2 regions of the Streptomyces sp. NPDC102514 genome follow, and region 1 is predicted to be linked to the other one. Evidence: riboswitches for the same ligand, from Rfam matches in the RefSeq annotation. Region 1 holds a riboswitch; the other holds the start of a gene.
What was found. A riboswitch is a leader RNA that binds a small molecule or an ion and turns the genes downstream of it on or off. The one in region 1 is predicted to bind cyclic di-AMP.

Region 2: linked by a shared signal. The riboswitch ahead of ACZ60E_RS11415 (M23 family metallopeptidase) and the one ahead of ACZ60E_RS06140 (M23 family metallopeptidase) in region 1 are both predicted to bind cyclic di-AMP.

The regions. Positions count from the first base shown of each region.
Region 1 covers NZ_JBVJLW010000002.1:244,387-247,586, reverse strand. Annotated here, with positions in the region: gene ACZ60E_RS06145 (alpha-galactosidase) at 1-1,561, shown strand, start outside; cyclic di-AMP (ydaO/yuaA leader) riboswitch at 1,846-2,021, shown strand; gene ACZ60E_RS06140 (M23 family metallopeptidase) at 2,024-2,950, shown strand; gene ACZ60E_RS06135 (TetR/AcrR family transcriptional regulator) at 3,123-3,200, opposite strand, start outside.
Region 2 covers NZ_JBVJLW010000004.1:21,670-24,869, reverse strand. Annotated here, with positions in the region: gene ACZ60E_RS11420 (PP2C family protein-serine/threonine phosphatase) at 1-805, shown strand, start outside; cyclic di-AMP (ydaO/yuaA leader) riboswitch at 1,061-1,218, shown strand; gene ACZ60E_RS11415 (M23 family metallopeptidase) at 1,230-2,279, shown strand; gene ACZ60E_RS11410 (aldo/keto reductase) at 2,373-3,200, shown strand, end outside.

The DNA of each region.
Region 1 (3,200 bases):
GCTCGTGCGCTCCGAGCTGACGTACGGCGAGAAGATCATCGGCAGCCGACGCGGGCACACCGGGCACCAGCACCTGCCCTGGGTTGCCCTGGACGCGGACGGCACGGCGACCGAGGAGCTGGGCGAGGTCTACGGCTGCGCGCTCGCCTGGTCGGGCACCTGGCGGATCGCGGTGGCCCAACTGCCCGACGCGCGCGTGCAGATCACCGGCGGGGCCGGGTACGACGACTCGGGCCTGCTGCGGCTGGAGCCGGGGGAGACCTTCGTCACTCCCGTCTTCGCGGGGCTGTGGAGCGACGGCGGCTTCGGCGGGGCGAGCCGCGCCTGGCACGCGTACCAGCGCGCGTACGTGATCCCGGACGCGGAGCAGGACCGGCCCGTGCTCTACAACTCCTGGGAGGCCACGGAGTTCGACATCTCAGAGGAGCAGCAGCGGGCGCTCGCCCGCCGGGCCGCCGAGGCGGGCGTCGAACTGTTCGTGGTCGACGACGGCTGGTTCGGGGCGCGCACCAGCGACCGGGCCGGCCTCGGCGACTGGACGGTCAACCGGGACCGCTTCCCGGGCGGACTGAATCCGCTGAGCGACTACGTGCACGGGCTCGGGATGCAGTTCGGCATCTGGGTCGAGCCCGAGATGGTCAACCCGGACAGCGAGCTGTACCGCGCGCACCCGGACTGGGTGCAGTTCCAGCCGGGACGAAAGCGGACGGAACTGCGCAATCAGCTCGTGCTGAACCTCGCCCGTGAGGACGTCCAGGAGTACCTGTGGGAACAGCTCGACGCGCTGCTCTCCAGTGCCCCGATCGACTACGTGAAGTGGGACTTCAACCGCGCCTTCACCGACGCGGGCTGGCTCGGCGAGGCCTACCCGCAACGGCTGTGGGTGGACCATGTGCACGCCCTGTACAAGCTGTTGGACCGGCTGCGGACCGCCCACCCGGGCGTCGCCTTCGAGTCCTGCTCGGGCGGCGGCGGCCGGATCGACCTCGGGATCATGGCCCGTACGGACCAGGTGTGGACCTCCGACAACACCGACCCGCTCGACCGGCTCGCCATCCAGCACGGCTTCAGTCAGGTGCATCCCGCGCGGGCCATGGCCGCCTGGGTCACCGACAGCCCGAACGCGCAGCTCAACGGACGTGTCAGCTCGCTGCGCTTCCGCTTCGTGAGCGCGATGGCCGGGGTGCTCGGCGTCGGCGGCGACCTCACCCGCTGGACCGGGGAGGAACTGGCCGAGGCGCGGACCTGGGTGGAGCTCTACAAGGAGATCAGGCCCGTCGTGCAGGGCGGTGAGCTCCATCGGCTGCGGGCGCCGCAGGGCGGACTGAGCGCCGTCCAGTACGTCCGTGACGGCGAGGTCGTCGTCCTCGCCTGGCTCCAGGCCCAGCACTACGGTGAGCCGGCCCTGCCGGTGCGACTGCGGGGCCTCGACCCGTCGGCATCGTACGAATGCCTCGAAACGGGCGAAGTCCACCGAGGTGCGGTGCTGTTGCACCACGGCTTGCGGACGGGGCTGCGCGGAGACCTCGATGCGGCAGTTATCCGACTGCGTCGTATCTGACTGTTGTGTCCGTAATGGAGCCTTCATTCCAACTCGCGCCGGAGTGAAGGCTCCTGGAGTGGTCCTTGGTGAGCAGCGTCATATCCGTGACGTTCCGCTGTCGCCGTGCTCACGTAAGTCCGCTTTGTTTGCAGGGCTTTAACAAGCGGTGGATAGACCGCATTCACACAGGGTGACCGGTATTTCGGTCGAGGATCAAGAAAACGGGGCACACAGGAAACCCCCAAGCTTGTTTGCGCCTCTTCATGTCGCTTACGTTCACCTCCAATCCGGACGGACGCCCAATCCTGCCGCCGCCCGGAATCCGCACTCACCCGTACGTGGCAGGAGCGGGGGACCCACAGGTAAGACGCCTGTTCCGGTCTCCGGAACGGCTTGGGGTTAAGTCGTGCGAAAGCACGGCCGGGCATCTCCAGCTCGCACCCGACAGCTCACCTCGCAGGCGCCGGAGAGGAATTCGTCATGCCCGCGAAGGGTAAGCACCGCCGTCCCAAGTCCCAGCGTTTCTCGCGTTCCATGGCCGTGGCCGGAACCGGGGGCGCCGCTCTCGCCCTCCCGCTGCTCGGCGCCGCCGGAGCGCACGCCGCGACTCCGCAGACCGCCGCCGATTCCGTGGCGAGCGCCGCGAACGTCTCGACCATCGCGAGCAAGTCCGCCGCCGCCGCTCCGACCGCCGAGAAGCAGGCCGAGGCGAAGAAGGTCGCCACCAGGACGTACGCCGTGCGTTCGGGCGACTCCCTGTCGAAGATCGCCGACACGCAGGACGTCAACGGTGGCTGGAAGAAGCTGTACTCGGACAACCGCACCTCCATCGGCGGCGACCCGTCCCTCATCCACCCGGGCCTGAAGCTCGCCCTCGGCGGCAAGGCGGCGGCGTCCAGCTCCGACTCCACCGCCTCCAAGTCGTCCGACAAGGCCGCCGAGAAGCCCGCGGCCAAGAAGACGACCACGGCGTCCAAGGCGGCGGACACCTCGACGGCCACCGGCTTCACGCTGCCGGTCACGGGGGCGTCCATCGGCACCTCGTACAAGATGTCCGGCAGTATGTGGTCCAGCGGCTACCACACCGGTGTCGACTTCGTGGTGCCCACCGGTACCGCGCTCAAGTCCGTCGGCGCGGGCACGGTCGTCTCCGCCGGATGGGGCGGCGCGTACGGCAACCAGGTCGTCATCCAGCTCGCCGACGGCCACTACGCCCAGTACGCCCACCTGTCCTCCCTCTCCGTCTCGGCCGGTCAGACCGTGACCGGCGGACAGCAGGTCGGCCTCTCGGGTGCCACGGGCAACGTCACCGGCCCGCACCTGCACTTCGAGATCCGCACCACCCCGGACTACGGCTCGGACGTGGACCCGCTGGCGTACCTGCGCGCCAAGGGCGTCTCCGTCTGACGCCTTCCGGCGCTGCCTGACGCGGACTGACGCCCACGGGCGCCGACCGACGTCGGCCGACGTGAATCTCCGAAGGCCGGACCCTGTGATCCCCGGGGTCCGGCCTTCGGCATGTCCCGGGCCGGACGGCCGGACGGCTGCTCAACGGCTGACAGGGGCGGGCGGGGGCGTGTCAGGCCCCCGGATGGTTCAGGGCGCGCACGAACTGCTCCGTGAGCTGCTCGGTGTCGAGGCCGTCCGCGCTGCGCCC
Region 2 (3,200 bases), on a different contig from region 1:
GGTCGCCTGCCTCGCCGTCGTCATCAACCGGCTCGTGAGCCTGGGCAACGCCCGGCTGGCCTCCGCCCACGAGATCGCCGAGGCCGCCCAGCGGGCCGTCCTGCCCGAACCCGCCGCGCGCACCGGCGGCCTCGACCTCGCGGTCCGGTACGTGGCCGCGCAGACCGACGCGCTCATCGGCGGCGACCTCTACGCCGTGCAGGACACCCCGCACGGCGTACGGCTCGTCGTGGGCGATGTGAGAGGGAAGGGCATGGGCGCGGTCGCCGCCGTGGCCGTCGTCATCGGGGCCTTCCGGGAGGCCGCCGAACAGGAGAGCACCCTGGAGGGGGTCGCCCAGCGGTTGGAGCGGTCGCTGATGCGCGAAGGGGTGCGGCGCGACAGCGTCGAGGTCTTCGAGGGCTTCATCACCGCCGTGCTCGCCGAGATCCCGCACGGCGCCCAGCGCGTACGGCTCGTCAACCGCGGCCATCCCGGGCCGCTCCTGCTGCGCGGCGACGGAACCGTACGCACGCTCGCCGCGGCGGAACCCGCGCTGCCCCTCGGGATGGGCGACCTGGGCGCCTGGCCCGACCGCGCGCAGGAGGAGGACTTCCCGGGTGGGGCCATGCTGCTCTTCCACACGGACGGACTGTCCGAGGCCCGGGACGGACGGGGTGTGTTCTTCGACCCGGCGGCACGGCTGTCCGGGCGCCAGTTCGCCGGGCCCGACGCGCTGCTCACCGAGGTGGTGGACGACGTGTTCCGGTACACCGGGGGCGGCGGTACGGACGACATGGCGCTGCTCGCCGTCCGCCGGCCGTGAGGGAGCCGGGACGCTCTTCCGGACCTATATCACCTGCAGTAGTCGAACGACGCCCCTGCGCATAACAACTGACACACCGTCAATAAAACCCGTACCTGTGAATGGCGATCAACTCGCCCGATTTACCCCGCTCCCAGCGTTTAAGTCCAGGCCAGGAGCCGTAACGATCATCAAGAACAGCTTGGAATCCGGTGCCTGAGTCTATTAACGTTCGATAACGCAGCGCGGTGTCCCAGCCGTCACAAGAGACGGCTCCGTGCGCACGCGCCGAATCCCGCAAGGGAACCGGGGAACCACCTACATGGGGTGAATCGCGTGTCTTTCGTGGTGGTGAACACCGCGGTTGACGCGCGTAGGAGACCTTCCTGCTCCGAACCCGTCAGCTAACCCGGTAGGCGAGAAGGAAGGAAAGGAGCGCGCCCACGTGGCGTTCAACAGGCCTGCCCCCACACCCTCGTTCATGCCTGACGAGGTGACGGGAGAGACCTCGGGCGAGAAGAAGCCCGACACCTTCGCCTTCGGCGCCCGCAGGGACGACGAGACCTGGGAGCCCTGGAATCCCAGCGCGGACACCGTCGTTCCCGTCCGCGGCAAGCACCGCGTCGCCAAGCAGCGTGGCGGGGGACTCGCCCGCAGCTCCACCGTTCTGGGCGTCGGTGTCATAGCCGCCGTCGGCGCGGGCGGCATGGCCTCCGCGCAGACCGGCAAGCCGCCGGTGTCGATCTCGATCCCCGACCTGCCCAACGTCGGCTCGCTGATCTCCGACGACGAGGCCCCCGAGGGTTCCAGCACGGCGCTCACCGCCGCCGGACTCACCGAGGCCGACGCCGAGGAGGGCAACGCCGACGCCGGCGAGGCCCTGCGCTCGCGCATCATGCTCCAGGCCGAACTCCAGCAGGACCAGGTCGACCGCGAGGCCCAGGCCGCCGCCGAGGCCGCCGCCGCGAAGAAGGCCGCCACGCTCGCCGCCAAGGAGCAGGACGCGGCGAAGGCCAAGGCCGCCGCCGCGAAGGCGAAGAAGGAGGAGGAGGCCAAGGCGAAGGCCGAGGCCGCACGCCTCGCCGAGCTGGCCAAGCAGTTCACACTGCCCACCTCCTCGTACACGATCACCTCCACCTTCGGGCAGTCCGGCTCGCTCTGGTCCTCCGGTCAGCACACGGGTCTGGACTTCGCCGCTCCCACGGGTACCCCGATCAAGGCCATTCACAGCGGCACGATCACCGAGGCGGGCTGGAGCGGCTCGTACGGCTACCGCACGGTCCTCACGCTCGACGACGGTACGGAGCTGTGGTTCGCCCACCAGTCGTCGATCGGCGTCAGCGTCGGGCAGAAGGTCAGCACGGGCGACGTCATCGGGCGCGTGGGTGCCACCGGGAACGTCACCGGGGCGCACCTCCACCTGGAGGTTCACACGGCCGGCGGCACCGGGATCGACCCGATGGCCTGGCTGCGCGGCAAGGGCCTCAACCCGTAAAGCCCCGACCCGCAAGCCGGTGTCCGCGCCCTGTGGGGTCGCGATGTCGCGGTGCATGGAATACGGCCGTCCGGTTCGGCCGTTGGTTTTGGCATGACTTCTCTTCGCAAGCTGGGTTCGTCCGACCTTGAGGTCTTTCCGCTCGCCCTGGGCGGCAACGTCTTCGGCTGGACCGCCGACCGGGCCGACTCCTTCGCCGTCCTCGACGCGTACACGGCCGCCGGCGGGAACTTCGTGGACACCGCCGACGCGTACTCGGCCTGGGCGCCGGGCAACGAGGGCGGCGAGTCCGAGACCGTCATCGGCGAGTGGCTGACCGCGCGCGGCAACCGCGCCGACGTCCTCATCGCCACGAAGGCCGGCGCGCATCCCGCGTACAAGGGCCTGTCCCCGGCGAACGTCAAGGCCGCGGCCGAGGCGTCGCTGCGCCGGCTGCGGACGGACCACATCGACCTCTACTACACCCACTACGACGACCCCTCCGTGCCGGTCGAGGAGTTCCTCGGGGCCCTGGACGAGCTCGTGCGCTCCGGCAAGGTGCGCGCGATCGCCGCGTCCAACATCTCCGCCGAGCGGCTCCAGGAGTCCCTGGACGCCTCCGACCGCGAGGGGCTGGTGCGGTACGTGGCGCTGCAGGCCCAGTACAGCCTGGTGTCGCGTGACACGTACGAGGGTCCGCTGCAGGAGGTCGCCTCGCGCGGCGGACTGGCCGCAGTCCCCTATTACGGGCTCGCCTCGGGCTTCCTCACCGGCAAGTACCGGGCGGGCGCGGACGTCGACAGCCCGCGGGCCGGTGCGGCGGGCAAGCATCTCGCGTCGGAGCGGGGGCAGCGGGTGCTGACCGCGCTCGACGAGGTCGCCGAGGAACGCGGCGCCGAGCTCGCCACCGTGGCCCTCGCCTGGCTGGCCTCCCGCCCCACG